Regions from separate parts of the Candidatus Clostridium eludens genome, predicted to be linked through region 3. Evidence: riboswitches for the same ligand, from Rfam matches in the RefSeq annotation. Region 3 holds a riboswitch; each other region holds the start of a gene.
The links. Region 3 has a riboswitch for S-adenosylmethionine ahead of thiS (sulfur carrier protein ThiS). Riboswitches for the same ligand answer to the same signal wherever they lie in the genome.
Positions count from the first base shown of each region.

Region 1: linked by a shared signal. The riboswitch ahead of ACJDU8_RS12585 (O-acetylhomoserine aminocarboxypropyltransferase/cysteine synthase family protein) and the one ahead of thiS (sulfur carrier protein ThiS) in region 3 are both predicted to bind S-adenosylmethionine.
Region 2: linked by a shared signal. The riboswitch ahead of ACJDU8_RS14230 (methionine ABC transporter ATP-binding protein) and the one ahead of thiS (sulfur carrier protein ThiS) in region 3 are both predicted to bind S-adenosylmethionine.
Region 4: linked by a shared signal. The riboswitch ahead of ACJDU8_RS20285 (MetQ/NlpA family ABC transporter substrate-binding protein) and the one ahead of thiS (sulfur carrier protein ThiS) in region 3 are both predicted to bind S-adenosylmethionine.

Region 1 is NZ_JBJHZX010000017.1:70,942-78,650, forward strand. It holds gene miaB (tRNA (N6-isopentenyl adenosine(37)-C2)-methylthiotransferase MiaB) at 1-797, opposite strand, end outside; gene ACJDU8_RS12570 (hypothetical protein) at 943-1,362, opposite strand; gene ACJDU8_RS12575 (nitrogenase component 1) at 1,568-2,896, opposite strand; gene ACJDU8_RS12580 (nitrogenase component 1) at 2,899-4,371, opposite strand; SAM riboswitch class I at 4,527-4,627, opposite strand; SAM riboswitch class I at 5,122-5,227, shown strand; partial or broken gene ACJDU8_RS12585 (O-acetylhomoserine aminocarboxypropyltransferase/cysteine synthase family protein) at 5,388-6,715, shown strand; gene ACJDU8_RS12590 (ABC transporter substrate-binding protein) at 6,740-7,709, shown strand, end outside.
Region 2 is NZ_JBJHZX010000020.1:87,299-95,007, reverse strand. It holds gene ACJDU8_RS14235 (methionine ABC transporter permease) at 1-659, opposite strand, end outside; gene ACJDU8_RS14230 (methionine ABC transporter ATP-binding protein) at 656-1,435, opposite strand; SAM riboswitch class I at 1,614-1,717, opposite strand; gene ACJDU8_RS14225 (acetate uptake transporter) at 2,051-2,668, shown strand; gene ACJDU8_RS14220 (DUF4317 family protein) at 2,730-3,887, opposite strand; gene ACJDU8_RS14215 (GAF domain-containing protein) at 3,903-4,412, opposite strand; gene ACJDU8_RS14210 (RNA-guided endonuclease InsQ/TnpB family protein) at 4,577-5,806, opposite strand; partial or broken gene ACJDU8_RS14205 (MerR family transcriptional regulator) at 5,862-5,939, opposite strand; gene ACJDU8_RS14200 (FxLYD domain-containing protein) at 6,381-7,688, shown strand; gene ACJDU8_RS14195 (S1C family serine protease) at 7,698-7,709, shown strand, end outside.
Region 3 is NZ_JBJHZX010000007.1:131,815-139,523, forward strand. It holds gene ACJDU8_RS06845 (ROK family protein) at 1-891, opposite strand, end outside; SAM riboswitch class I at 1,247-1,350, shown strand; gene thiS (sulfur carrier protein ThiS) at 1,502-1,720, shown strand; gene ACJDU8_RS06855 (HesA/MoeB/ThiF family protein) at 1,707-2,537, shown strand; gene ACJDU8_RS06860 (M67 family metallopeptidase) at 2,542-2,961, shown strand; gene ACJDU8_RS06865 (sulfurtransferase TusA family protein) at 2,989-5,304, shown strand; gene ACJDU8_RS06870 (O-acetylhomoserine aminocarboxypropyltransferase/cysteine synthase family protein) at 5,568-6,797, shown strand; gene ACJDU8_RS06875 (hypothetical protein) at 7,037-7,237, shown strand; gene ACJDU8_RS06880 (sulfide/dihydroorotate dehydrogenase-like FAD/NAD-binding protein) at 7,550-7,709, shown strand, end outside.
Region 4 is NZ_JBJHZX010000040.1:8,897-16,605, reverse strand. It holds gene ACJDU8_RS20295 (MBL fold metallo-hydrolase) at 1-592, shown strand, start outside; gene ACJDU8_RS20290 (D-alanine--D-alanine ligase) at 662-1,552, opposite strand; SAM riboswitch class I at 1,789-1,894, shown strand; gene ACJDU8_RS20285 (MetQ/NlpA family ABC transporter substrate-binding protein) at 1,973-2,788, shown strand; gene ACJDU8_RS20280 (aminotransferase-like domain-containing protein) at 2,920-4,371, shown strand; gene ACJDU8_RS20275 (NUDIX domain-containing protein) at 4,368-4,922, shown strand; gene cbiB (adenosylcobinamide-phosphate synthase CbiB) at 5,063-6,043, shown strand; gene ACJDU8_RS20265 (NAD(P)-dependent oxidoreductase) at 6,088-6,726, shown strand; gene cobT (nicotinate-nucleotide--dimethylbenzimidazole phosphoribosyltransferase) at 6,924-7,709, shown strand, end outside.

The DNA.
Region 1 (7,709 bases), on a different contig from region 3:
CACTCTGAAATCACATCTATTACGTCTTCAGTTAAATCTTTAGGATGAGAAGTCATGAATCTGATTCTTTCAATTCCATCTATATTATTAATTCTTTTTAAAAGTTCACTGAATTTTAGATTTGGATTTAAGTTCTTTCCATAAGAATTTACGTTTTGACCTAACAGGGTAATTTCTTTATATCCTTTGGAAACCAACCCTTTTATCTCATTTTCAATATCTTCGGGGTTTCTGCTTCTCTCACGTCCCCTTACATAAGGTACTATGCAGTAAGCACAAAAATTATTGCAGCCATACATTATAGTTACAAAAGCTTTTACATTGCTTTCTCTGTCTATTGGAACTCCTTCTACAATTCCATCCTCTTTATCCTGTATTTCTATTACAGATGTATTTTGCTGCTTTACTGTATTCAAATATTCGGGGAACTTATAAGCATTATGAGTTCCAAATATTATATCTACAAATGGAAATCTTTTAATTATTTTTTCTGCCATATCTTTTTGCTGCATCATACAGCCGCATAGAGCTATTATAAGTTCTGATTTTTGCAGCTTTAATTTTTTTAAAGCACCTAAATTTCCATATACTTTAAGCTCTGCATTTTCCCTTACACAACAGGTATTAAATATAATTAAATCTGCAGAAAATTTGTCTTCTGCTTTTTTATATCCCATTTTTTTTAACATTCCAGATAATTTCTCTGAATCCTCTTCATTCATCTGACACCCATGGGTCTGTATAAAAAAAGCTTTTTCATTTTGGATATTATCTGTATGACTCTTTTGTCCATTCATTCTTTCATTCTCCACTTTATAATTTTAGTTATCTAAAAGTAAATACCAGACTAAATACTCATTTAGTGGCATTTATTTTTAGATGCCATAATACCCTACAATTATATCGTTAATATTTACATATGTAAATATATTATAATTTTAGCTACAATCCCACTTCCTTTTTTAGTTTTTCTCTATTGCCGCTGCAGCGAATTAACTTAAGCATATAAGCTTGCCTTTCTATAGTTTCAAATTTATGAAATATATTAATTTTATCTGTATAAATATTAATATATTCTATAATACTATCTATTAGGTTTTCTTTTGCAATCTCCAGGCTATCACCTTCACCATATACATTAACTTCATTTAAAATTATATTATAAAATCCTTCTCCTGAGTGTATAACTGGCTTAAATCTAAAAAACCCCATTAAAAAATTTATATATGAGGTTTTTATATGATTTACTTCCTCATTTTTCTTTTCATTTTCACCTATGTCTTTTTCTAATATATTATTCAGTTTACTACTGTAGATTTTTGCATCTTTAATATTAAATTTTTCTTCAAGTAAAGCTTTCATATTCTTCCACCTTTTATAATAAAATATTTTTAAATAAATAACAAGTCAACCAAATTTCATATTTTTATTCATTATAATTTATGCAACTACTACAGTCAATGTAAACTATTACGTCTCCAAACGAAGTAATTTTCAGGTTCAGGCGGTGGGATAAACAGCAAGGCTATATTTTTACTATTTTTTATAAATATAGCCTCTAATTTTTCTATTTATACGTCTCTAATATATTTCCATATATATCCTCGATTAATCTAAGTCCTCCGTTATATCCTAAATATCCACAATTTAATACAAGCCTGTGCATAACAGGAAGAGTTATATTTATTCCAAAAGCATTTAATTCTTTAACTATATCTCTATCCCATGAACTTCCTAAAATTAATGGAATATGAGTACCATGGTTATATTTTCTAAGTCTATGGTGTATCCTGCCGTCATCTTCTTCGAAAAACACTTCAAATTTTCTGGTAGAAGATATTTTATTAAATTGATCTTTTATATTGTTTTGATATTTTTCTGGTGTATTGTCCGTTATATACTGTTCACCTGGAAGAATGCCTAGCTCGTTTAGCAGGAATTGACTTATACCAAGTGCATAAAAAGAATCTGTTATATTAAAAAATCTGCCAGGTATACTATATCTAAACTCAAGAAAAAAATCAGTGGATCTTTCCAAATAATAATAGAAATTATCTTCTTGCTTTTTAATAAAATTTTCTACCTTTACAGAATCCAACTTAGCAAAGCTGGCTACTGACCTTAAAAATTTGCTTGTTTCTCTGGCACCTATAGGTGGTGTGGGATAATGCAAATACGGCGTACCATATTTTTTTCTTAATAATTCTGCAGTTTCAATGCCAACCCAGGGAGAAACTACAAGATTGAATTCAGCATCTGGTATTGTACTCCATTCTTTTACCCCGCCTGAATCTGGTCCAAATAATATATTTACTTCAAGTCCTATGCTTTCTAAAAGATACTTTATTTGATTCAAATTTCCTGCCCAGAAACTATCTTGATAAGGAACTGATGCCCACACATTCACAAGTCCACTTTTAATCTTCGGAGTCTTTTCTCCTATAAATTGATCAATTATAGCTTTGATTACCATTTCATGTCCAATAAAATTTGTGCCTTTAAATCCACCTGTTTCAGCATAGACTATGGGAACTCCTTGATCTTTATAATCCTTTGCTACCTGCCCTACGTCATCTCCAACTATATCTGACGTACAGCCAGTGAGTATTACAAATAATTCCCCTTTTAATACTTTAAGGGTACCATCAATAACTTCTCTCAGCCTACTTTCTCCACCAAATACAATTTCTCTTTCCGTGGAATTAGTACATGGAATACTTCCTCCTCCAGAATATCCTGTTCCCTGATATCCAGAATCAGTACTAAGTCCTCTAAAAAGTTTCACACCACACCCAGGACCAGAATGAAGTATAGGTATTCCTCCTTTTATTGCAATTACAGATTGTTGGGCTCCAAGAGTACAATAATGTCTAGGCCCTTCTATCAATTTAACCATAGTTATTTCCCCCCCAAAAAAGCGTCAGGTTTTTGATTAAGCCACCAATCTGTGTACACAAGCTTAGAATGGGCAGCAATATTTTTAACGAATTCTGGAGTTTCAAGTACATCCAAAATTTTATTACCATAATTAATCAGTCCCTGATAACCTAGTGCAAATTGTTCATCACCCATTAAAAATGTTGGTATTCCCAGTTTAGCACCCCATATAGACATACCTCCATGCCGTGCTACAAATATATCTGGTTTTAGCCTATTAAGAGAATTCACCAACTCATATGCCTGTTTATTACATATATTAAAGTGTTTTATATCACCATAAGTTTTAACCGCATGATCTAAACTTTTTCCACTTTCAAGTTTATTATCATAACAAGGATCGTGATGGAATATGGATGAGCCTATAACCTCCATTTTAAGATCTCTTAAAAGAGAAATTAGACTGTGTCCATGGGCTGCACCAGCTGTAATATAGGCTCTTTTTCCACTTAATTTTTCCCTTAACCTTTCAAGTTCCGGATATATCCTATCTTTTTCTGATTTAATTAAATCCTCTACCTCTTTCTCTCTTTTTGTTATTCTTCCAAGTTCTCTAAACCATTTATCTGCTCCTTCTATTCCATAAGCAGGCGGTGCCTTAACTTCTGGTACCCCGTATTCCTGTTCAAGTGATGCGGCTAGATAAGTCCCAAGTGTAGGACAAATCTGTACAGTAGCTGCTGCTTCAGATATTTTCTCCAATTGTGCAATTGTAGAAAATGGAACTATATAATTGGGTTTTAAGCCTATTTTCCCGAACAATTCAGTAAAAATATCACTTCCCCAAAAATTAATTACATTTACCACATCTTCTCTCTTTCTAACCGGTGGTTTTACTATTTTTCTCACTATTCCATGGTATGCAGCATCAAAACCTGTCGTCCAAATTTTAGATTTGAAACCTTCACAAGAAATATACACAACAGGAATTTTAAATTGTTCCTGAGCTTCCTCAGCTACTCTATCTACATCATCACCTATAATGCCGGAGGCACAGGAAGTTGTTATAAAAATTGCATTAGGCTTAAATCTGTCATACGCTTCTTTTATGGCAGCCTTTAATTTTTCTCCTCCTCCATATATAGTGTCATTTTCAGTTAAATTGGTACTTAATATCCTAGCGTTTCTAAGGGGAATATTTCTTTCTATCTGGCCCACCCTATTTGTAAAATTAAAATCCGAAAAATCAGCAGAACACCCCACTGGAGCATGGTTTATAACAACTGCATCTTGTATCATAACTAATTGACACAATGCATTACCTGAACTACAGCCTAGACATTGACTGAAAAAATGTTTTCTGTCACAAAGTCTGCCTTCTTTTGCCATACTACAAAGTTCAGATGCATCCCCATAAAATCCTGTAATGGAGCCAAGTCTTGACTCTCTAATTTCAACCTCTGGTGACTGTAATTTTATATTAATACTCAACATTATTACCTCCTATAGAATTTTAACAAAAAAGACTATGCACAGCCTCAACAAGTGAGGCATGGTACATAGTCTCCAGTCTATCTGGTCAACTAAATATTATTTAAAAACGAAAACTTCCTACAGAGAAACCATAAGAAGTTTGATTACTTTTTACCTTCTCATCTTTCAGGATTTATCCTGCTGGAATTAGCACCATGAAACAAATTCAGGTTGCTGGGCATCATAGGGCCAGTCCCTTAACCACTCTTGATAAGAATATTATTTTATTAAAGACTAAATTAACACTTATTATATTATACATATATTGTTTTGTCAACAATATGCAAATGATTCAAAGGCAATAATATCTTTTTAATATCTAATTTAAATGTCTCTACCTAAAACTGCATATGTTATATTGTTATAATGTAGAATGTATACTCAAATTGTAGCTATAATACTCAAATTGTAGCTATAATATGTTCTTATTTTTTAAGTGTTTTATAACTTTAACAATAGAATGTTTTATTGTGCCATATAATAAAAACATAACTAAAAAAATCACTAGCAAAGAACAAAATATAGTTGGTAGATAGCTTTTCATTACAAATACCTACTTTCTAAATTAATAATAACCCATTTTATATGATATCATATTAACTTAAATTTAAATTATCACTCATCCTTAATCTGCAGCTGTCTTTAATATTTAAAATATTAGCCATTGACAAAAACTTAAATTGGGTATTATAATTACATTAATTTAGTAAAATCTTATCAAGAGAGGTGGAGGGGACTGGCCCTATGATACCCGGCAACCCAAATTTATTTTATTTAACGGTGCCAATTCCAGCAGGTGAATCCTGAAAGATAAGAAAAATAATTTTTAAATTTTCAAGTTGTTTTTCTTATAAAACAACTTTTTTATATTTATAAAAATAATGAATAGATTAGCTGACCAGTAAACTGGAGGTTGGATCCTATTTAGGATGCAACCTCTTATTTTTATACAAATAATTATTTAAGGAGGTCTTATGATGTCAAATGAAGGTTTAAAATTCGACACAATAAAAATAAGAGGAGGTTATAATTCTGAAGAACACAATCATTCCGTGTCAGTACCTATATATGAGACAGCAGCTTTCGACTTGGGTGGAACCGATAGAGCACAAAAATTACTGTCATTTACCGAATTAGGATTCATATATAGTAGATTGAGTAATCCCACTATATAGATATATTAGAAAAGCGCTTAGCTGCTTTAGATGGTGCTGCGGCAGCTATTGCATTAAGTTCAGGAATGGCCGCCATAACCTATACACTCCTCAATGTAGCAGAAGATGGTGGTAGAATACTTACCACCCCTTATTTATATGGAGGAACATTAGATGGACTAAAAAAAATATATCCAAAGCTAGGTATTAAAATAGACAAATTTCATGACATAAATAATGCTGAAGCACTTTCAAAACAGATAAAGCCAGATACAAAAGCCATATTTGTAGAAAGTATCAGCAACCCTAATGCCATTGTAGCTGATATAGAAACTATTGCAAAAGTAGCTCATGATCATAATATACCACTGATTGTTGACAACACACTGGCTACTCCATATCTTCTAAATCCAATAAAATACGGTGCCGATATTGTTATATACTCAGCTACTAAAGCACTTAATGGACATGGAAATGTAATTGCAGGTTTAATCCTTGAAAGTGGAAAATTTAATTGGGGCAATGGAAAATTCCCTCAATTTTTGGAACCTTATTATACTTTAAGAGGTACCGGCAATACTCCAAGAAATTTTATCGAGGTATTTCCTGAATTTCCGTTTATTTCAAGGATAAGACTAAATTATTTAAATTATTTTGGTGCAGCCTTAAGCCCCTTTGATGCATATCTTGTACTTTTAGGACTTGAGACCTTATCTGAAAGGATAGAAAAACAGTTATCAAACACTAAAAAAATAATAGCCTATCTCCAAGAAAATGACAATGTGGAGTGGATAAAATATCCTTCTTTAGTCACCAGCACTTATAAAAAACTCTCAGAAAAATATTTACCGAAAGGTGCCGGATCGGTCTTTTCATTTGGTATTAGAGGTACAGATAGTCAAATAGATGAATTCTTAGACTCAATAAAACTTTTCAGCTACCATACTAATATAGGTGATGCCAGATCTTTAATTATAAATTCACCTAAGACTACACATGGCGAGCTTACACCTAAAGAAAAAGAAATTTCAGACATACCTTATAATACAATAAGACTTTCTATAGGTCTTGAAGATCCAGAAGATCTAATCAATGATTTAGATCAGGCATTTGAAAAAACTTTTATAAAAAAATTTCCAAAAGCATTATAGATATAAGAATGTAAAGGAGTCATTATGAAAAAATTCAAAAAGATATCAATAGTTATATTTATGCTTATAACAGTATTCACCTTTTCTTCATGTGGGGAAAAAAGCAATTCTTCTTCTACGGGAACGGAAAAATATAAATACGGTAAGCTGGAAATCCAGGCTCTTGGAGGTGGAGTGTGCGGTGCTCCAGCTTACATAGCCAAAGAAAAAGGATTTTTTGCTAAGGAAGGATTTGATGTAACTCTTGTAAGTGGAACTTTTGAAGAACAAAAAACTGGACTTGCAAGTGGAAAATTTACTGTTACCAATGGTGACTTTCAATTTTTCCCTTCGGTTCAACAGGGTCTTGATATTAAAGTTATAGGCGGACTGCATAAAGGTTGTATTAAATTAGTTGTACCTCCTAATTCACCAATAAAAACTGCAAAAGATTTAAAGGGAAAGAAAATAGGTGTAGATGAAATAGGTGGAACACCTATGGCTATCACTAGCGTTGTACTGGCTAATGCAGGCATCAATCCAACCTCAGATGTCCAATGGGTACCTTACCCACTTGACCAATTAACAAAAGCTGTAGATAAGGGTGACGTTGATGCTTTTGCAGCATGGGATCCATTTGCTACACTAGCTGAACGAGATAGCAACTACCGAGTAATAACGGATATTGCAGAAGATCCATTATTCAAAGGAAAATCATGTTGTTTCTTATATGCTTCTAATAAAGAAATTAAAGATAACCCAGAGAAAATTGCTGCTCTTGTGAGAGCCTATAAAGCAGCAGATGATTGGATTGCAAAAAATCCTGAAGAAGCTGCTAAAATTGAAGTGGATAAGAAATACGTATCAACTACTGATGTAAAATTAGTCACTCAGCTTATCAAGAACTATGATTTCGAATATACTACGGATGCTGCCAAAGATGATGTTAAATATTTCGTGAAGCAATTAAATAAAACTGGATTCTTAAAAAAGGATACAGATCCTGATAAATTTG
Region 2 (7,709 bases), on a different contig from region 3:
TTATACCTTTTTTTATTCACATGCTTGGAAATACGGTCTCCTGAAAATTGTATGAACTGTACCAGACAAATTAATATCACCACTGTAGCTACCATAATATCTTTACGAAATCTCTGATAACCAAAACGTATTGCCAGACTTCCTAACCCTCCTGCTCCTATAACACCAGCTATGGCAGTAAATTCAATAATGGATATAATTGAAATTGTAACTCCCTTTACAAGAGAAGGAAGGGCCTCTGGTATTAAAATCCTTAATATAATCTGAAATGGTTTTGCGCCTACAGATAAGGCTGCTTCAATTTTCCCCCATTCTACTTGCTCCAATGATGTTTCAATAATTCTAGCTAAAAGAGGTGATATTCCTATAGATATAGGTACAATGGCTGCTTTCATGCCCAATGTAGTCCCTACAACTAATCTAGCTAATGGCAGTAGAACCACAATTAATATTACAGAGGGAAGGGATCTTACTGCATTTACTATAGTAGCCAATATCTTATTTAACTTTTCATGTTCTAAAATATGTCCTTTTTTAGTAACAACCAGAATAATTCCAAGCGGCAGTCCTATAAGTAAGGCTATACCACCAGCTATAATTACCATTTCTATGGTTTCCCATAATCCCTTCATAATCAAAGATTTAAAATCGTCAGTCATATTACCCCACCTCCAGTACATGCAGAATTCATACTGAGATTTCCCATTATTTTAACAAACTTTTTAGCAGTATTACTTTTAGGATTTAAAAATACTGAATTTGTACTTCCTGTTTCCACAATACTACCTTCTTCGATTACAGCCATATTATTACATATATATTTAATAACATCTAGCTCATGAGTTATAAGTAGGATAGTTAAATTAAGTTTCTTATTTATATCTTTTAAAAGTTCCAATATAGAATAAGTAGTTTGCGGATCCAATGCCGAAGTAGCTTCATCACTTAACAAAACATCTGGCTCATTGGCCAGAGCTCTTGCTATACCCACCCTTTGCTTTTGACCTCCACTTAATTGGGCAGGATAGGACTCTATTTTATCACTTAACTCTACCAAATCTAATATCTCATGTACTCTATCTTTTATTTTTCCTTTAGGATAGCCAGCTATCTTTAGAGGGAAAGCTACATTTTTATATACAGTCATTGAATGAAACAAGTTAAAATCTTGAAATATCATTCCAATTTTCTTTCTGGCTTCCCTAAGTTCATCTTTACCCATAGCTGTAATATCCTTATCTCCAATAAATACAGTACCAGAGGTAGGTTCTTCAAGTCTGTTCAAGCAGCGTATCATAGTAGACTTTCCAGCTCCGCTGAATCCTATAATACCAAAAATATCTCCTTTCTCAATTTTAAGATTTATATTTTTTAAAACTTCAACTTTACCATTAGGTGTATTAAATGTCTTATTTAAATCTCTTATGCTTATCATAATACCTACCTTTTTTACCCCCTTTCTTTAATACTTACTTAAATATACCAAAACAAAAAAGACTAGATCTTATATTTATAAGTTAAGATTTAGTCTCCAGTTTTTCTGGTCAACTTTTAAAGTTCAGTTAAATTATAAAAAACCCAAGGTAAATCCTTGAGTTTAAATTCCAATGATTTACTCATCTTCCAGCTACAAGCTGCAGGAATTAGCACCACTGCATTATAAAATGCTGGTTGCCGGGCTTCATAGGGCCTTTCCCTCCACCTCTCTTAATAAGTTCATTTAAATATTTAATATTGTATTAAATATTATATCAATAATACTTAATCATGTCAATATTTTTTATCGTATAAATCCAGAAATTTACATTTACAAAGTTCAATCTTCATTGTTAAATCTTAATTCTCAATTAGAAATAACCTATACCTACTACTAAACCATTTAGCGACTTAAAAATTCTATTGTTATAAAAAATTAAATAAATTCCATTCTCACCCGGGCAAAAAAAACTAAATTTATGAAATTTCAAAATTGACTTTACAAATGCATTTTTTTTTGATACATTATGTATGTGTAAGCGTTTTACAAATATAACTTATAAGGGGGACTATTATGAATTCAAATGAAACTCAACACATCAAAATTGCCAACTGCGATCCATCTGCATTAGGATTATTTGGACTTGCTGTGGTAACATTAATAGCTTCTGCAGAGAAGCTTGGCATCACCGAAGGGACTTCTCTTATAATTCCCTGGGCCATATTTTTAGGCGGTTTTGCCCAACTATTTGCTTGTATCAACGATTCTAAAAGACAAAACACTTTTGGAGCGACAGCATTTGGAGCTTTTGCATTATTCTGGTTCTCAGTAGGCATGACATGGATGATGGGCGCAGGTGTATTCGGAAAGGGTATTACAGTTGGAATGGATCATAAGCAGTTAGGATTTGCATTTATAGCATACTTGATATTTACTGTATTTATGACCATAGGAGCAGCTGAGACCAACAAGGTACTATTCTTAGTTTTCTTTCTTATAAACTTTTTGTTTATAGGATTAGCACTCACTTATTTTGGCATTTCACCAAAGTTTTCTATTAAACTAGCAGGAATAGCTGAATTATTAGCATCACTTATAGCTTTTTATGGTTCCGCTGCTGCTGTATTAAACCCTCACTTTGGAAGGGAATTTTTACCTACAGGAAAACCTTTTGGCATATTTAAAAAATAGGATTATAATTAAGTTTACATGAGGATGTATTTATTAAATACATCCTTATATTTATAAGATATTAGATATGTTTTTCTATTTGCTCTGTTTCCAAATCAAGTCCATCTAGGACCATATCCTCTTTAAGTTCTATCAATAGACACTTTTTACCCCATTTATTAACTACCTGCTTTACACTACTTAAATCTCTAGGGCTTATAGTTATATTAGTACTCTCATTTTCTATTTTTATAGATTTACTTTTAAAATCTGGTACTACATTTCTCACTTTAAATTCATAATCTCCTCCACATACTTCCTCAAAAGCACTTCTGACTATTTGAGTGTCCTCTACACCACTCTCTTCTAAAACCCTAGTTACTTCATTTATATCCAAAGTAGGTTCTTCTTCCTCTTCTTCAATTTTTTCATTTATTATCTCATATATATCCTGCATAATATGGGGTTTTATTTTACCTCCCAGTGCTGTACATAAAATCGCATTAAAACTCTCCTTTTCCTCTAGAGCTGTAGGCTTAATAGTACATTCCAATACTTTTTCTACAAAAGTATTGTTTATATTCTTTGATTTTGAAGAATAATATACTATTTTATTTACATCTACATACTGAGATGTAAAACTAGGAAACATGAAACCTTCTACGGGAGAATTTAAATTTATAATCATATCTACTGTAGAATTAGGTTTGAACCTCATTTCCGTATAGTCAAATTTTAATACTTTTTTAGGTATTTCAACTTTATTTATGCTGCATAATATAACCTCTATAGCTTGTACACAATCATCTAAGGATTCTTTTTTTGTCTTATTGGAACTATAGTATTCTGCCCTTGTAAAACTTATAACTATATCCGTATCATAAGTATAATTTTTAGAAATTTTATCTACTATTTTATCAGCAAATTCAGCTATACCATCCCCTCTACTTAAGGCTTCATATAATATATACTGGGTATCTTCCCCTGATTTTTTTTCACTTACATTTTTAAAATTTAATTCAAATATTTTGGAGTCTAAAGCTCCTGTAAGTATCTTTTTAAAATTATCTAGATAAAGTTCTCTTTTTTCCACTTCCATCATTTCAAAATATTCCAGCTCTCTGGTTATTATTTCTCCATTATCTTTTTTTAAATATATACTATAAATCTCCTTAATTGTAAGCATATAGCTTCCCAATTTAAATTCTTTCCTTATGTTTGATAAATCTTTTTTATTCATATCTATCTCCCCACTCTATTTAAATGAAACTACTTTTTCCCAATTTACATATTTATTTAAAATTTCAACACACTTTTTTAAATACTCTACTTCAACTTCTTTAAATCTATCTATTTCGGGACTATCCATATCCAGTACTCCGTATATCTTATTTTCTTTAACTATGGGAATTACAAGTTCTGAATTTGAGGCACAGTCGCAGGCTATGTGACCTTCAAATTTATGTACATCACCTACATTCAAGATCCTTTTCTCTTTTACTGAAGTGCCGCAAACCCCTCTTCCAATCTTAATTCTACTGCAAGCTGGCATTCCCTGAAAGGGTCCCACCACCAATTCATTATCTTTAATCAAGTAAAACCCACACCAATTCAATTTATCTACTAATGCTTTTATAAGAGCCACCGAATTACATAAATTAGAAATATCATCTAACTCATCTTTTACAAGAGATTCCAGCATAGTAAGCATATTATCATACTTTTCTTTTTCATTCATTTTATTAAAAATATTTATGTCAAACATATTTACCGTTACACAAAATCTACTAAAATCTAATGTTTAGAGATTTTTCCTTATTCAACACAGCCTGTTTTGTTATAAAAACTACTCCAGTTTGACATGTTGCTCCAAAGGCTTAAATTCCTGCGTAACGAACAGTACATATCAGCATTATTTTGTTAGTGATATTATGCTGATTTTTTATACCTTGAAAGATTTATTGACGCATTTTTATCCCTATCAATCTTATGGTTACATGATTGACAGATAAAAACCCTGTCTTTAAGTTTTAAATCTTTCTTAATTTCACCACAACATGAACAAGTCTTTGATGAAGGATAAAACCTATCTGCTTTTACAAACTCAATGCTATTAAATTCACATTTGTACTTTAAAATGTTTATGAATTTATGAAAACATTGTTCTTGTATTGCTTTGGATAAGTGACGATTTTTCATCATACCTTTAACATTTAAATCTTCTACAACTATCCTTGATGGTTTGATTTTCACTATCTCGGTAGTTACTTGATGTATATGATTTAAACGAATATTTGAAAGCCTTCTTTGAATAAGTTTTATTTCTTTCTCCAATTTCTTAATGTTGTTTGTTTTAGCAAATTTATAACGGTTTTCACCTTCCTTTCCTATTTGAATTTTACTCTTTTCATACTTTCTTGAAACTTGTCTCTGCTTTCTTTTAAGTTTCTTTTTTAGCCTTTTAACTTCTTTAGACTTATTAATATTTTTAAATGGTTTATCTATATTTGAAGCTATTGCTAAATCTTTTAATCCCAAATCCACACCTATTGATATATCTGTTTTTTCTGTTATTGGCCCTATTTCTTCTATGCCGACTGATATATACCAATACTTATTATCATTAGTTATTCTTGGACTAGTATATTTAACACCTGTAGGTATTCTACCTTTTTCGGCAACTTCAACCCAGCCAACTTTCTCTATTAAGACCTTATCTTCTTTAACCTTTAATTTATCTGTATCATTATAAAATGATATTTTTGATTTTTTTCTACTTTTAAGTCTTGGAAAATCTTCAAAGTCACTAAATGTTAATGGTTTACCATTTTTTATTGCTGATACTCTATACCTATATCCATGTTTCTTACTTTCATTATGAAATCTATCTATTGCCATACATACATCTTTAACAGCCTGTTTTGCAATATTATTTGACACATGGTAAAGCCAACTAAATTCTTCTGTCTGTTTTAATTTTGTAAGTTCTTTTCTCAAAACACCATTAGATATTTTATTTAATTTACCAGTTCTCTCAAAATGTTGAATTTGTTTATTTAATGCCCAATTAAATATATATCTGGCCGTCCCTGCTGACTTCCACATCTGTTTTTCCTGCTCTGCTGTTGGCAGTAATCGTACTTTAATCGCCTTTATCATCTTCCAACAACTCCTTAATCATCTTCTTTGTTTTAGATGTAGAATAAAAGTTCCTTTTTTTGTGCCAGGCTCTTAGTGTTTGGAGTGTTTTACCTATTAGTTCTGCAAATTCACCTATTGAATAATATTTCAAGTTAATCACTCCTTGAAATAAGAAAAACATGAAATTTAGTATTATTCAATATATTTTTATAGATTTGTATAGATTTATTTCAACTGTTATATACCTCCCTTTTTACCAAATGTCAACTAAATTCATTATTATATTTTAACACAATACTTACTTAATTATAATATTATACCTTTTATGCTTTAATTAAAATTTTTTAAATTATAATCCAGGCAGTAAACAAATATTTTATACGCATCTTATACATATATTTACATAATGTAATAATACTTGCTATAATAAAATTAATATAGTACAAGTATAAAATTTTTGGTACAATAAATATACAACGTAATAAATATTTAAGACACTTTAATCTTCAATATTTATCTAGATTTGATACTTCAGGATATAATAGTTGTACTGAGTATCAAAATTAATACAGTGCTAAGGAGAATACTAACTATGATATTTTGTTCTAAATGTGGAACTGAAGTTTCCAATGAAGCTGTATTTTGTCACAGTTGTGGATCTAAGCTGGAAAAAGACCTAGAAAAAGAAAATAACTTAAATGGCAGCACTATTAAAGTTCACAAAATTAGACAAGCTTTAAAACAAACAATAAAAAAAGATCAAATGAAAGCTTTATCCCCAGATAAATGTGCAAATAACCTAAAAGTTACTTGTTATAATAAAGAAAGTAAAACTGAAAATCATGCTAAACTTCCTTTTTACAAAAATCTGAATACAATTATTCCTCTTTTATCTATAATATTTGTGATATTTATAACCTCTGGTTACTACTTTTATGAAATAGCCCTTTCAAAAAACATAGAAAAGAAAAGGATAAGTGCTGAAAGTATGGCACTTCAAGGTAATATATCAAAAGCCTATGAAGAAATAAGTAAAGCTTTAAATTTACGACCTAATAATCAAACTTTAAAAGCTGATAAAGAATTTTTACAAGATGGACAAACAGTAAATTCACATATAAATGTTGTAGACAACTATATTAAAAAGAAAAATTACATACAGGCTTTCAATGAATTGGATGAAGCCAGCAATCTAATATATAATAAGCAAGGAGCTTTTTACTCTATGCTAAATAAAAACATAGAAGGCAAAAGAATGGCTGTAAATGTAATACAGATAAAAAGTGAAATGAATAACAAAAGTAGTATAGATGATTTATCTGAACTACTTACTAAAATATCCACTTACAATATAGAAGAAGCTAAGGAAACCGCAAAAGAATTGAGAAACAGAATAAGCAGTGTAGCCTATGATACTGCAAATGAATACCTAAAAAACAATAATTTTACTTCTGCTCTGGAGATCATAAATAAGGGAATTACCTACAATCCAAATGATGAGAAGCTAATTAACTTCAAACAGACCATATTAGCTGAAAAGGATTCCTTCGAGAAAGCTGAAAAAGATAGAATTCAACAGGCAATGACTTCAGCAGCTTTAGAAGATAAAAATAATAAAACCAATGCAGTGGAGGTAACCTCCACATCTACAAATATAAACAAATATGGGGATTTTGTTATTAAGGGAACTATTAAAAACATAGCTACCAGACCTATAAGTTCAATACAAATATACTACGATATATTTGATTCAAATAATAAAAAACTTGGCAGTGGTTCTACTTATGTATATCCTAATTATTTAGATATTGCTGCTACAGGAGAATTTAAAAATACAGAATATGAAATATTAAATGGTCATCATATTAAAATCACAAATATAACCTGGTTTTTACAGTAGGAGGTTAACATGAAAAAAACT
Region 3 (7,709 bases):
ATAAAACAGATCAAAATTAATTAAAGCTCCACTTAATATAATACAATCCAAATCTAATAAGTTGATATAAAGTTCTATGCTTTTTCCAAACTTATATGCAGCATCAAAAATTATCTTTTCAGACAGTTCATCATTCTTTTGGGCTGCAGAGCACACCTTATTAAAATCAACATCTTGATTTGTATTGATAAGCATATGTTCAAAAGCATATTCATTATCATCTGCTGTTCTTATAATTCTCCCTTGTAAAATTGTCCCTTCTCTTACTCTCAATCCACAATTAAAATAAGCTAAATTTTTGAATTGCTTTCCAGTACCATACAAATACTCTGCAATAGCAGCCGAATTTGCGCCACTTTCACTAACTATACTACATTCTAATCTCTTTTCAATCATTTCACCTATATCTATATCATTCCATATGTCTGTTTCAATTCCAAGTCCCACTCCAATAAGGTCAACAAACTCCAAATTTAGCTCTACATAAGCATTCCTTATAATTTTTACAACTTCTTCCACAACCTCATCATATGAATTAGGAGCATTAGTATAAAAACTTTTTTTATAAAAAATTTCCATCCTTAAATTCACTATAGAAACTTGTACATAAGTTTTAGATATGTCTATCCCTATGATATAAAATCTACATATGTTTATATCATATAGAACAGGTTTTCTACCTCCTGTAGATTCTCCTATACATTTCTGTACTATCATACGTTTTTTTTCTAGAGGAGCCATCATTCGATTCAATGAAGTCAACTTCATTCCTGTTCTAAGCAAAATTTCATTCTTAGTCATAGCTCCATTTTTTTGAATTAAATTAAATAGATCTTTTTCATCAGAGTTTAAATCTTTAAATAATTTATAACTGTCCACCATAATAATCATACCTTATTAACATCTTATACTTTTTACTATTTTATCATACAAAATAACATCCTACAAAATTATATCTAAACTATTAAAAATATTGGATTTTAAATATAATTATAAAAATTAAGCACAAAAAAACTTATCATTATAATAAACTGAAATATGGATCTATGTCAATAGTATAGTACTTTTTTAATGAAAAACACTCTTAATAGTGTAAAATTTCAAGAATTTGATATATTTCAGAATAGAAACCTATTCATTTTAAAAACGATATTTCTCAATATAAATTTTTACTATAACCCCCTAAATATATATTATTGACAATATTAATTTAAGTATGTTAGTATTTAAATAATTAAATATTAAATTCTTATCAAGAGAGGTAGAGGGACTGGCCCTGTGATACCCGGCAACCTGATTATTTCAATGGTGCTAATTCCAGCAGGCATGTATTTGCTTGACAGATGAGAAACTTGAATGAAAGACTTTCTTGTAGCTCATGGCAAGAAGGTTTTTATTTTAGTTATAAGTTTATGTTTTCTTTTTACCAAAATAGTCAAAACATTAAATGGTATAAATTTTCTTATGCTATTTAACATCAAAAATAAATGAGGAGGACGTCATGAATATAAAAATAAATGGAGAACCTAAAGAAATAAAAGATGAATTAACAGTAACAGAAATTTTAAAAATTGAAAATGTGGAAATGCCAGATATGGTTTCAGTACAATTGAATGATGAATTTGTGGACAGGGATAACTTTTCAAGTACTGTATTAAAAGAAAATGACAAAATAGATTTCTTATATTTTATGGGTGGTGGAACTTTTGAATTACAGTGAAGAACAAATAGAAAGATACTCAAGACACATAATCTTATCAGAGGTTGGCGTAGAAGGTCAAGAAAAACTTCTTAATTCCAAAATACTTATAATTGGAACTGGAGGTCTTGGAGCACCTGCGGCCATGTATCTTGCAGCTGCAGGAATAGGAACCCTAGGTCTTGTAGATGGAGATGTCGTAGATCTTTCCAATCTTCAAAGACAGATAATACATGAAACCAACGATGTAGGAAAACCTAAAGTTCAATCAGGTAAAGAGACTGTAAACCGCCTAAATCCTGATGTAAATGTAATTACTTATAACGAATTGGTAGACTCTCATAATATCTTAGATATTATAAAAGATCAAAATTACGATTTTATTATAGATGGTACCGACAATTTTCCAGCTAAATTTTTAATAAACGATGCTTGTGTTCTTGCAGAAAAACCCTTTTCTCATGCAGGAATAATAAGATTTAACGGACAACTCACCACATACATACCAAACAATGGTACACCTTGCTATAGATGTATTTTTCAATCGCCGCCACCTGCTGGAGTAGTACCTACCTGCAGAGAAGCAGGTGTGCTAGGTGTTATGGGGGGTGTAATAGGCACTCTCCAAGCAACGGAAGCAATTAAATATTTGCTTAATCTTGGAAATACTCTGGCTGGATATCTTTTAACTTATAATGCACTTACTATGGAATTTAGAAAAATAAAACTAGGCAAAAATAAAAGCTGTGGAGTATGTGGACAACATCCTACCATAAAAAATCTTATAGATTATGAACAAGCAGCCTGTGACTTAAAGACAGGTCAGCTAAAAGGGTGATTATATGATTTATATAGATAAATTAGAATATGAAAAAGTTGTAGAACAAGCAAAAAATGAATTTCCTAATGAATGCTGCGGATACTTGGCAGGAAGTACATCCGAAGAGGATATATTTATAAAAAAAATATATCCTTTAACAAATACAGATAAAAGCAGTGAACATTTTTCCATGGATCCCAAAGAACAGTTCAATGCTTTAAAATCTATAAATAATGCGGGACTTAAGATCGTCGGGAATTATCACTCACATCCTTATTCCCCCTCCAGACCTTCTGAAGAAGATAAAAGACTTGCTTTCGATACTGAAATATTATATGGAATTTTATCACTTGAAAAACCTGAGCATGTATTTAATCTATTTAAAATAGACAAAGACAAAAATGTGGAAAAACTTCAATATAAAATTGTTTCACATTTTTAAAAGTAAATTAGTGGGAGTGATATTTATATGATAGCTATAAATGAAGATAACTATAAATCTATAGAAGACATTAAGGATAAATCAGAACAATATAAGTCGGGTACAATAGACCCTTTAAGATTCAAGGCTTTTAGAGTTTCTATGGGGGTATATGAGCAAAGAACAAAGGAAACTTATATGGTAAGAACCAGAATACCCGGTGGTGTTATAAACTTAGATCAATTTAAGCATATAAGTGAGCTGGGAAAAAAATATTCCCAAGGTAAAATCAGATTTACTTCAAGACAGGATATTCAATTTCAAAGTGTCAATTTAGAAGATATATACCCTATAATGAAATCCCTTATAGAAGTAGGAATTATTACAAAAGGTACTGGAGGAAATACTGTAAGAAATATAGCATGTTCCCCTCTTTCCGGGGTTTCATTAGATGATGTATTTGACGTAACTCCTTATGTAAAGGCTGCTACTAATTATTTAATAAAAGATCCAACTACAATGAATCTTCCTAGAAAATATAAAATAGCTTTCTCAAATAGTAATGAAGACACCGCAAATGCTACAGTATCAGATCTTGGATTTATAGCTAAAATATTAAATAATAAAAAAGGATTTGAACTATATGGAGGCGGTGGATTTGGAGGAAGCCCCTCAGTGTCTTTAAAATTAAAGGATTTTATAGAAGCAAAAGATATTCTCTATTATATACAAGCCATGAAAAATCTCTTTGAAAAGGAAGGAGACAGAACCAATAAAAGCAAAGCCAGAATAAGATTTATAGTTAAACGGCTGGGACAGGAAAAATTCATTGAATTATTTAGCGAAGAAGTAGCCAAATTAAAATCATCTGTAAATCTAGATGTAGACGTGGACGAAAATGAGTTTTTATTAAATACCTCAGCTAATATAGTAAAAGAGGTGAGTGTGTCTAAGGAACTTGAAAATATATTGTTTCCTCAAAAACAGTCAGGGTATTATTCTGTTTATATACATCCACAAAGTGGTCATTTAAGCACAGATAATTTAGACAGTATGCTTAAATTTGTAAAAAATTTGAATTACAAAACATCCATTAGAGTAACAAATACTCAAGGGTTTTTTATAAGAGATCTTAAAGAAGATGATGCTAAAAAGTTAGTGGATATAATTAAAGATTTTACTTCCATTTATAATATAGATAACTCCCTCACCTGCGTTGGAGCTTCCACTTGCCAGTTAGGACTTTGTCTTTCACAAAATCTCTTAACTGCCATAAAAGAAGAATTCAAAAATACTTCTCCAGAAATAAAATCATCTCTTCCAAGATTATATATATCAGGATGTCCTAACTCTTGTGCCCAACACGAAAAAGGACAGATAGGACTTCATGGAAGAGCCAGGAGAACTGAAGGAGGACTTATACCTATGTATTCCGTTTCTCTAGGCGGAAAAGTGGGTTCGGGATGTGCTAAGATGGGCGATGCCTTTGGAGACATTCCAGCTAAAAAGGTTCCTGCATTTCTCCATGAGTTATCCAAATTAAAGATTGCTTCAAATTATGAGGATTTTTACGAATTTTTAACCTACAAATCTTCTGACATAAAAAAACTGATAAGTCAATACACAAATGTTGAAAAATTCATTAATGAATCAGATATTTTCTTTGATTTCGGAGCTTGTGAGAAATTTTCCCTAAAAGATCGTGGACCTGGTGAATGCAGCAGCGGAGTAATGGATGTAATTAAACTAGATTTATCAAATGCTAAATCTTCTCTGGATAAATATATAAAATCTAAAAAAATTGAAGACCTTTATGCATCCGCAGTATCCTCTGCCAGGACACTTCTGGTACTTAGGGGAATAGACACAAATAAGCCTAGGGAAATATTTAAAGAATTTCAGAAGGCCTTTATAGATACAGGCTATGTTAAATCTTCAGTAAAGGAACTATTTGAAAATCTGATAGATTATAAACTTGGTGATTTAGAAGATATATCTGATAAATTTTCTGAAATAGAATATTTATATAAGAAAGTTGATGCACTGTATCAGTCCTTAGATGGAAAACTTGAAATAACACTTCCTAAAGAAGAACAAACAGATGCAACATCTCATGACAAGAAACAAATTAAGGAAAAAGATAATTATGAGATCATAGACTTTAGAGGTGTAAAATGCCCTATGAATTTTGTAAAAGTTAAAATTGAATTATCTAAAATTAAGCCAGGTGAAAAAAGAGGCTTTTATATAGATGATGGTGATCCAATAAAAAATGTTCCAGAAAGTATCAAGAAGGAAGGACACAAAATAATTTCCATAGATACAAATTATGATGGTTATAACCTTTTAGTTGTAGAAAAATAATATCTAAGTTCACAATCAGCTGACGTAATTGTGTTTTTATCTGAACGCTACCACTTCTAACACTCCCATTCAAAGTGGGAGATAAGAACTGCTGCGTACCTGGGATAAGTTCTTCCCCTAAGGGATAGCGTATTCTAAGTGCTAAGGACACTAAGAATACTGTTAATAAGATTCAGATGGAGAAAAACATTTAGTATGGGAAAACTCTACCTGAATCTTAGAATCACTTGATTATGTCAGTTGTAATAAATTGAGGTGAAACTATGAAATTTAATACTAAACTTATACACGGAAACTTAAAAACAGACACAACAGGAGCCACAAATGTTCCTGTATATCTATCAAATGCTTATGCACATAATAGTGCAGAAAGGCTTGAGAACATATTTAAAGGCAAAGAAATGGGTTATTCTTATACGAGAATATCAAATCCCACAGTTACTTCTTTTGAAAGAAGGATTGCCAGCATAGAAAATGGATTAATTGCTACATCTACTGCATCCGGTATGAGTGCCATCTATCTTTCAATAATGAACATAGTAGAACCTGGAGATGAAATAATTGCATCTACTGGTCTTTATGGAGGTACCTATACATTAATAAGAAACTTAAAGTTGTTAGGAATAAAAGTACAGTTTTTAGAAAATATAAATGAAGTAACCTTAAAAGATGCTATAAATAAAGATACCAAATTAGTTTTCACAGAAACCATAGGTAATCCTAAATTGGATGTTCTAGATATAGAAACCGTATCAAGAGTTTGCAAAGAAAATAACATAATTCTAATTGTAGATTCTACTATGACTACCCCTTATCTTATAAAACCTTTAGAGTATGGTGCTGATATTGTAATACATTCAACATCTAAATATATAAATGGTACTTCTAATTCCATAGGAGGGATTATAGTAGATGGTGGTAGTGATAAATATAGTGCTTCAAATTACAAAAACTTTAAAAATTACACTAAAAAATATGGAAAAATGGCATTTACAGCTAAGCTAAAAGAGACAATAGAAAGAGACATAGGTCCCGCCCTCTCCCCTTTTAATGCATTTTTAAATCTTACAGGAATAGAAACTCTTTCCCTTAGAATGAAAGAACATTGTAAAAATGCTTTAATTGTTGCTGAGTATTTAAGCCAAAATAATAAAGTAGTTGATGTAAGTTATCCTGGCCTAAAAAGTTCCAGATACTATAATTTAATTGAAAAATACTACAAAAATGGAAGCGGCGGTATTTTGACCTTTAGACTTGAAAGTAAAGAAAAGGCTTTTAAGTTTGTAAATAATTTAAATCTCATTTTAAATCTTACAAATATAGGTGATACTAAGTCCATAATAATTCACCCTTCATCCACTATATGTGCTAACAACACTCAAGAAGAAAAAGAACAAATGGGAGTTTATAATGATTTACTCCGTTTATCCGTTGGAATAGACGATTCTGAGGATATAGTTGAAGACATTGAAAATGCCTTAAAATATATTTGAAATTTCTTTTATTTTCACACTGGTGTTTTCTTTTAAATATTTCTTTACTTTTATTCACAAATATACTATTTTATTCATAGTATACATTGTAAATAAATTTACGGAGGTACCTAATGAGCATTAGCGATTCTAATGACAACATTAGTAAAGAAAATTTTGAAGATTCCTATGACTTTGACCCCCCTATATATTGTCCATACTACTCAATGCCCTATGATCGATCAATGGAGGATGAATATATGGACCTAGCTCCAGATGATGATGACTTTGATGATGATTTTGATGCCGGATATAGGCGAAAAAACCCTAAAGGTCCTAAAGGTCCTAGAAGACGCAGGCGTAGACGCAGACGTAGACGTAGAATCCATCACATGCCTTACTCTATGGCATTCATTCTGCCAGTAGTACTGCCATATGACGGCTACGACGATTGGTATTAATACTAAAAAATACTGCTCACTCCATAAAATTTACTTAGTTTAGAATAGTATAAAAGATAAGCACTAGTTTATACCAGTGCTTATTTTTCATATTATAATTCTTCTAAAATATTTCTTTAAAAATCTCTCATTTATCCCCCAAAACATTTAAATACAATTAAATAATCTTCCTAATACATGCTCAAGTTAAACAAATTACTATTCTTATGTATTTTAAAGTAACAAAACATTATATTAAAAAATAACCTAATATTATACACAGTTTTATAAAAAATAGAAATTCACAATAAATAATAGACGGAGGTTGTTTACATGTATTGTATTGATGCTGGAAGTAATTATTGTCCATGTCATCTTGCAGAAACTCTTGACTGCGTGGCCTGTTCTCAACTTTGTGGTGAAAAATTCTGTCAATGTAAAAATTGGCATGGTATATGTATATACGAACAATATATATCAAATGGAAATAAAG
Region 4 (7,709 bases), on a different contig from region 3:
TATTAAAAAGATATCTTATAGGTTGGAGCAGAGGCAGGCAGTAGTAATAACAAATTCTATATATGTTGTAGGAGAAGATAAGCTAAAGGAATTTCAAAATATTACGGGATTAAATTTATTAATTGAATGTGCTGAAGCTGGAGTAAAAGGAAGTACAGAGCATATTTATATGAAAGCTTCTGGCAGATGTGAAGCTATGGAACAAAATAAGGCTTTAAATTTAATTGAAGAGTTTTTTAGTAAAGAGGAATTCAAACCCTACAGAAAAGGTATCAAATCATGTTCTGATGAAAAATATATAGAACTTTCGTTTATAAGTTCTGTAATTGGAGAAAAGTATAAAACACATATTCAGCATTTAGCTAATATTACAGGGTGGAATATTAGCGCATCAAGCAGTGCAAACCAAAATGAAATAATAAAAATAGCGGCAGATATTTGTAAAAGAGAGAATATAAAATTAAAGAAAAATCCATCCTTTAATAGCGTGAATTTAAGTTTAGAACTAAAATTAGAGAACGTAAATATAGAAAATTTAGATAATGTAAAAGCAGAATTTGAACATAAAACAGGATGTACATTAAAATGGTGATATTTTGGGTATATTCAAATAAATAACTAGCCAGCATGCTAGTTATTTATTTTCAGATACTCTTAAAATTTACAGAGAGCATTGAATTATTTTGTCTAATAATTCTGTAAAAGATATATTTACTGCATTAGCACTTTTAGGAAAGAGGCTATTTTTAGTGAGTCCTGGTAGAGTATTCAGTTCAAGCACATAGGGAATTTTATTTTCTAGTATCATATCTACTCTAACGTATCCTTTGCACTTGAAAAGATTCCAGCACTTTCTGGATATTTCTTCAATTTCATTTTGCAGTGGTTTCTCAAATTCTACTACTATTTCATCACAGCCCCCATCTGCATATTTCGAAGTATAATCAAAGAAGTTGCCTTTAGGTTTTATAGCAAGTATTGGAAGGGTAGTTCCATTTAATATGCAGCAGGTTATTTCATCACCTGCTATATATTTTTCAATCATAACTTCTGTATCATAATTCAAAGCAAGGCGAACGGCAGCTTCTACATCTTCACTTTTTGTTATTATAGTAGTGGCTACACTTGAGCCACCACAGTTGGGTTTTACTACTACAGGGTATCCCATTTCTTCTAAGTATTTATAGTTAATATCTTCTATGGATTTAGTACATATCCAGCTGGCAGTGTTTATATTCTCAGAGCACAGTAATTTTTTACTTATGTCTTTATCCATGCAAATACCGCTGGTTAGAGGGCTGCAGCCTGAATAGGGAATATCCATAGTTTCAAAAACAGATTGAATTATACCATCTTCACCAAATTTGCCATGAAGTGCAATAAATGCAAAATCTATATCCTTCACTTTCTCCATTACATCACTTTTTTTATCTATAACAATAGGTATAATATCATATTTGTTTTTATCCATATAGTTTATTATTGATTTTCCTGAATTTAGGGAAACTTCTCTTTCAGAAGATATACCTCCCATTATGATTCCTATTTTCATATTATTAATTCCTCCAATATCAACTTTATTTTCCTATTTTTTGATTTTGGTGTAAAACCTCTTTAATATAATAATATACATTTTAATTAAAATATTAAAGAACCACACTATCAATATTTCAATTTAATAGTGGTTTTTTAGAGGAATTAATATGAATTTATTATGTTTTTGAAATGGTATTGACATTATTAAATTGTATGCTATAATTTATTCTGTAAGTTATGAATTTAATATAAGCTTTATCAAGAGTGGTGGAGGGACTGGCCCTATGAAGCCCGGCAACCAGTATTATTTTATAATACATTGGTGCTAATTCCTACAGCGTAAGCTGAAAGATAGGGGATAGTTTGAGATTTTTAGCTCGAGGTTATCCTCGGGCTTTATTATTTTTAATCTAATATCATAAGGGAGGAATAAGAAATGAAAAGAATATTAACCGCTATTTTATCATTAATAGTTATTTTTGCACTAGTTGGGTGCGGCTCACAAAAAAGTGAAGGCAGCACAAGTAAAAATGAGGACAAAACTACAATAAAGATAGGGGCATCTCCTCAGCCTCACAAAGAAATATTGGAAAAGGTTAAGCCTATACTGAAAAAGGAAGGATATGACCTGCAAATAGTTGAATTCACAGATTATGTAACTCCAAATAAAGCCTTAGAGTCAGGAGAAATAGATGCAAACTTTTTTCAACACATACCATATTTAGAAGAGTTTAATCAAAAGAATAACACAGACTTGACTTATGTTGCTAAAGTGCATATTGAACCAATGGGGGTTTATTCAAATAAGATTAAGAGTTTAAGTGAGTTAAAAGATGGAGCACAAATAGCTGTACCAAATGATGCTACAAATGAAGCCAGGGCTTTAAAGTTGTTGGCTGCTAAAGGACTCATAAAGGTAAAAGATGGAGACACCATATCAAAACTGGATATAACTGAGAACAAGAAAAACTTAAATATACAAGAGGTTGATGCACCGCAGCTTCCAAGAATTTTATCAGATGTAGATGCAGCCGTTATAAATACAAATTATGCATTAGAGGCAAATTTAAATCCAACAAAAGATGCCATTGCTATAGAATCAAAAGATTCACCTTATGCCAATATAATTGCTGTTAGAAAAGAAGATAAAGATAAACCTTATATTAAAGCTTTAGCAAAAGCTGTGAATGATCCACAAATTAAACAATTTATAAACGAAAAGTATAAGGGAAGTATAGTTCCGGCATTTTAAAAAATAAATAATTTTAACACAAAACACCTCATAGAATAAAGAATAGTACCTTTTAAGTATTTAACTGGGTATTATTCTTTATTTATTTCTTCATTTAATTGTGTAAAAATATAGTTGAGGTGAAATTTATTATGTTCTCTAATATTAAAATAGATAAAGATAGGCTTGTATATGTACAGGTAAAGGATTATATTAAAGATATGATATTAAAGGGGCTGCTTAGAAGTGATGAAAAACTGCCATCCACCAGGGAAATGGCTTCTATGTTTAATGTAAGCAGAAATACAATAATATATGCCTATGAATTTTTACAGGATGAGGGATTCGTATATATAAAAAAGGGAAAAGGTACTTTTGTATCAAATATTAAAGTGGATTTTCAGGGAAAGTGGAGTGTAAACTGGGAGAATGAAATAAACAACTATGGAAAACTTTCAGAAAAATTAGATATAATTAAACATGAGGCGAAATGGCAGAAGGGAATGATATCTTTTAAAAGTATAGCTCCTGATGAAAATCTGTTTAATGTAGGTGAGTTTAAGAGGGCATTTTTAAACAGGATGTCTATTGAGGGAGAAAAAGTACTGAATTATGGATATGCCAAAGGATACAGGCCCCTTATTCAATATTTGCTTAAATATATGGAAAATAAGGGTGTGGATATACAGGAAAAGGACATACTTATAACAAATGGTTTTACAGAAGGCTTTGATTTGATATTGTCCTGTATTACAGAGAAGGGAGACAATATAATATGTGAGAATCCAACTCACAATACTGCAATTAAGATTATGAAGTTGCACGGGCTTAATATAACAGGTGTAGATATGGAGAAGGATGGAGTAAATTTAAGCATACTTGAAAAAGAATTACAAAAAAATAAATTCAAAATTTCATATTTTGTTCCTTCTTATCATAATCCCACAGGTATTGTTATGTCTCCAGAAAAAAGAGTTTGTGTATATAATATGCTTAAATCTTATAATGTACCTATAATTGAAGATGGTTTTAATGAGGAGCTTAGATATTTAGGAGCTCATGTATCACCTATTGCTGCCTTTAGTGGCTCTGGTAATAGTGTTATATATATAGGCAGCTTTTCAAAGATACTATTTCCTGGAATAAGAATAGGTTGGATATTAGGGGATAAGACGCTTATAGGATACTTGGAAAGTGTAAAAAGGGCCAGAAATATCCACACTTCTTCACTTGACCAGGCAGTTTTTTATGACTATCTAAATTGCGGCAATTTTGATAAATACATAAAAAAGGCTAGAAGAGTGTATAGGGAAAAGTATGAATTTGCACTAAAATGTGCAAGAAAGTATATAAAAAATAGAGAAATACTTGGGGAAGGGGGACTGCATATATTTGTAAAATTAAAAAATATAGATGCCAGAAAACTCTTAGATAAATGTTGTGAAAGAAGGATCATATTTACTCCAGGGGATGTATTTTACGTGGATGACAAAGGCTATGATACTTTGAGATTAGGGTTCTCAAGACTTAATAAAGAAGATATAAAAAGGGGTTTCATGATCATTGGAGAAGAAATTGAAAAATTAGGAGGATATGTAGAATGAAAAGAATATCAAAAGAATTACTATACGAAGGAAAATGGGTTAGGCTAGAAGAAGTAACTTATTCAGGGAAAAACAATGAAATACTGAAATGGGAGAGTATAGAAAGAACCAATACTACAAGTACGGTGATAATAATAAGTAAACTGGTACCATCTAACAGATATATATTTATAAAACAATATAGACCTGCCATTGACAAGTATGTTATTGGATTTCCGGCAGGACTTGTAGAAAATGAAGATTTATTTGAAAGTGCTCTCAGAGAATTAAAAGAAGAAACAGGATATAGGGGAAAAGTAAAATCTGTAGGACCTGAACTTTACTCAAATCCTGCTCTTGTAACAGATAGAGTTAGGGTGGTAAAGATAGAAATAGATGAAAATTTAGAAGAAAATAAAAATCCACAGCAGCAGCTGGAGGAGGCAGAGGATATACAGGTGTTTGCCTTACATAAAGAGGAAATAAGGGAATTTTTACTTAGAGAACAATCAAAAGGTACAGCTGTAGCAATAGCACCATGGTATGTGTTTTATGGATTATACGAGAGCTAAAGGGTGTATAAAGATTAGGAATTATATTTGTATGTTTATGAGAAATATGCTTAGGATATCTTATATATTTTTTCATATGCCTAAGTATAAGTTTATCTATATGTTTACAGTATAGATAACTGCTAAAAGGGGGATTAAGTTTGTTTACTTTATTTTTAATTATTAATTTTATAAATATTTTTGCGGCAGTTATAATAGATTGGATAATTGGAGATCCCCGTGGGTTTCCTCATCCTGTAATATACATAGGAAAACTTATAAACTATCTAGAAAAGAAAGGAAGAAAAATCTGTAAAAATGAAAAAGCCTTGAAAATGTTTGGTGGTATAATAGTATTAATAGTTGGTATGGTTAGTTTTTTTATACCATTTATTATACTTATGCTTTTAAGAGTAAATATAATTTTATATCAAATAGTAAACATATTTCTTATTTGGACAACTATTTCAGCTAAATGTCTGGCAGTGGAAGCTGGAAAAGTATACCGTGACCTAAAAAAAGGGAATATTATAGAAGCTAGGACAAAACTCTCTTACATAGTGGGAAGAGATACTACTAATTTAAAAAGTGATGAAATAGTAAGGGCAAGTGTAGAAACTGTAGCGGAAAATACTTCAGATGGAGTTATAGCACCACTTATGTATGCAGCTATTTTTGGGGCACCTTTTGCCATGTTGTATAAAGGGATAAATACTATGGATTCAATGCTTGGGTATATGAATGAAAAATATAAATATATAGGTTTTTTTCCTGCAAAGATAGATGACATATTTAATTTTATTCCTGCTAGAATTACAGGGATATTTATGTGTGTTTCTGCTTTTATAGTAAAGGGAGATCCAGTTGAGACTTTTAAAATAATGATAAGAGATAGAAAAAATCATAAAAGTCCTAATTGTGCCTATCCTGAGGCAGCAGCAGCAGGTGCCATGAAAGTGCAGCTGGGAGGGGCTAATGCATATTTTGGAGAAATAGTTTACAAGCCTACTATAGGGGACAAATGTATAGAATTAAATTTTAATCATATAAAAGAGAGCATAAAGCTTATGTATTTTTCTGAGATTAATATAATGATCTTTTTTGCTATAATACTTGTAATATTAATGTCAGTTTATTTTTAAAATATAGTTATATAATTCTAGTAAAGGAAGGAAGAAGTGTAGATTTGAAAAGAAACATTTCAGAAAATAATTCGCCTATGCTTCTTTCACTTTTATCTTGTAAGATAAAAGTGATTGTAATAGGTGGAGGAAATGCGGCCTATATAAAATCTAAGACTTTTGCATTAAAAGGGTGCCAGGTTTATATATTGGCTGAAAAATTTATATATAATTTTGAGAATATTAAAGATTATTTAAATGTTACTCTTATTAAAGGAAGGTATGATAAGCGGTATATAGAAGATAAGCATATTGTAGTAATTGCTACAGATAAAGAAGAAGTAAATTCCACTATACAAAGTCACTGTATGGAGCTTTGTAAAATATATGTGGATACTACAAATTCTAAAAATGGTAATTCTATTATACCCTGTCAGAGAAATAGTAAAAATGTTTCAGTAGGAGTAAATATAAAAGGTGTGTCTCCTATAACTTCAGTATTTATTGCGGATAAGATAATAGGATATATTAAAAAATATGATAACTTTGTGGAATTTAGTTCTAAAATGAGAAATGCCATTTCCCATATAGAATATAAAAAAAGTATTATGAGTTTTATATGTACAGATGATTTTTATTTTTTCTACGAAAAAGGAAAAGCCTGTACTATAATTAAAATGTTCTATAAAAATGAATTTGAATAGTTTGTTTTAAATTTTTAGAAGAACCTATCCAGGCGCGTGGCAGCGCTTATCCCCCACTTTGATAGAAAAGCAGAGAACCAAAATTTTTAATTTTGTGTGAATCGCTTTCACAGAGTGCGATGGGGGTGTTAGCAGTGGTAGCGATGGGATAAATATATTTTGTAAATAGTGAATCTTGAAATATATGGGGGAATATAATGAGCTTGTTAAAAGAAACTTTAGAAAGTATAGAAAAAAGAAATGAAGAAGCTGTGAAAAAAGCAGAGGAAAAACTGGATAATTTAGCAAAACCTATAGGAAGCCTTGGAGAGTTAGAAGAAATAGTTATAAAAATGTCTGGGATTACCGGAAAAGTGTATAATAAAATACATAAAAAGAATATAGTTATAATGTGTTCCGATAATGGAATATGGGAAGAGGGGATAAGCAGCTGTCCTAAAGGACTTACGGTAAATATTACTGAGAATTTTGTTAAAGGTATAACAGGGGTATGTGTGCTGGGAGATTTTTTTGGCTCTGATAGAACTGTAGTAGATGTAGGAGTCGATTACAATTTTAAAAATCACCGGATAATAAATAAAAAAGTAGATTATGGCACTAAAAATATAGCAAAAGGACCGGCTATGACCAGAGAACAGTGTATAAAGGCAATTGAAGCAGGAATTGAAATAATAGATGAACTTGTAGAAAAAGGATATGATTTATTTGGTACAGGAGAAATGGGAATATGCAATACTGCTACCAGTTCTGCAGTCCTAAGTGCAATAACAAAGTTGCCTGTAGATAAAACAGTTGGAAAAGGCTCAGGCATTACCGAAGAGCAGCTTATAGCCAAAAAGATAGCGGTGCAAAGTGCCATTGATATAAATAATCCAGATCCAGAAGATGTTATTGACGTTATAACAAAAGTAGGAGGATTTGATATAGCAGGAATATGCGGCTGTTTTTTAGGAGCTGCTAAAAATAGGGTGCCTATTGTAATA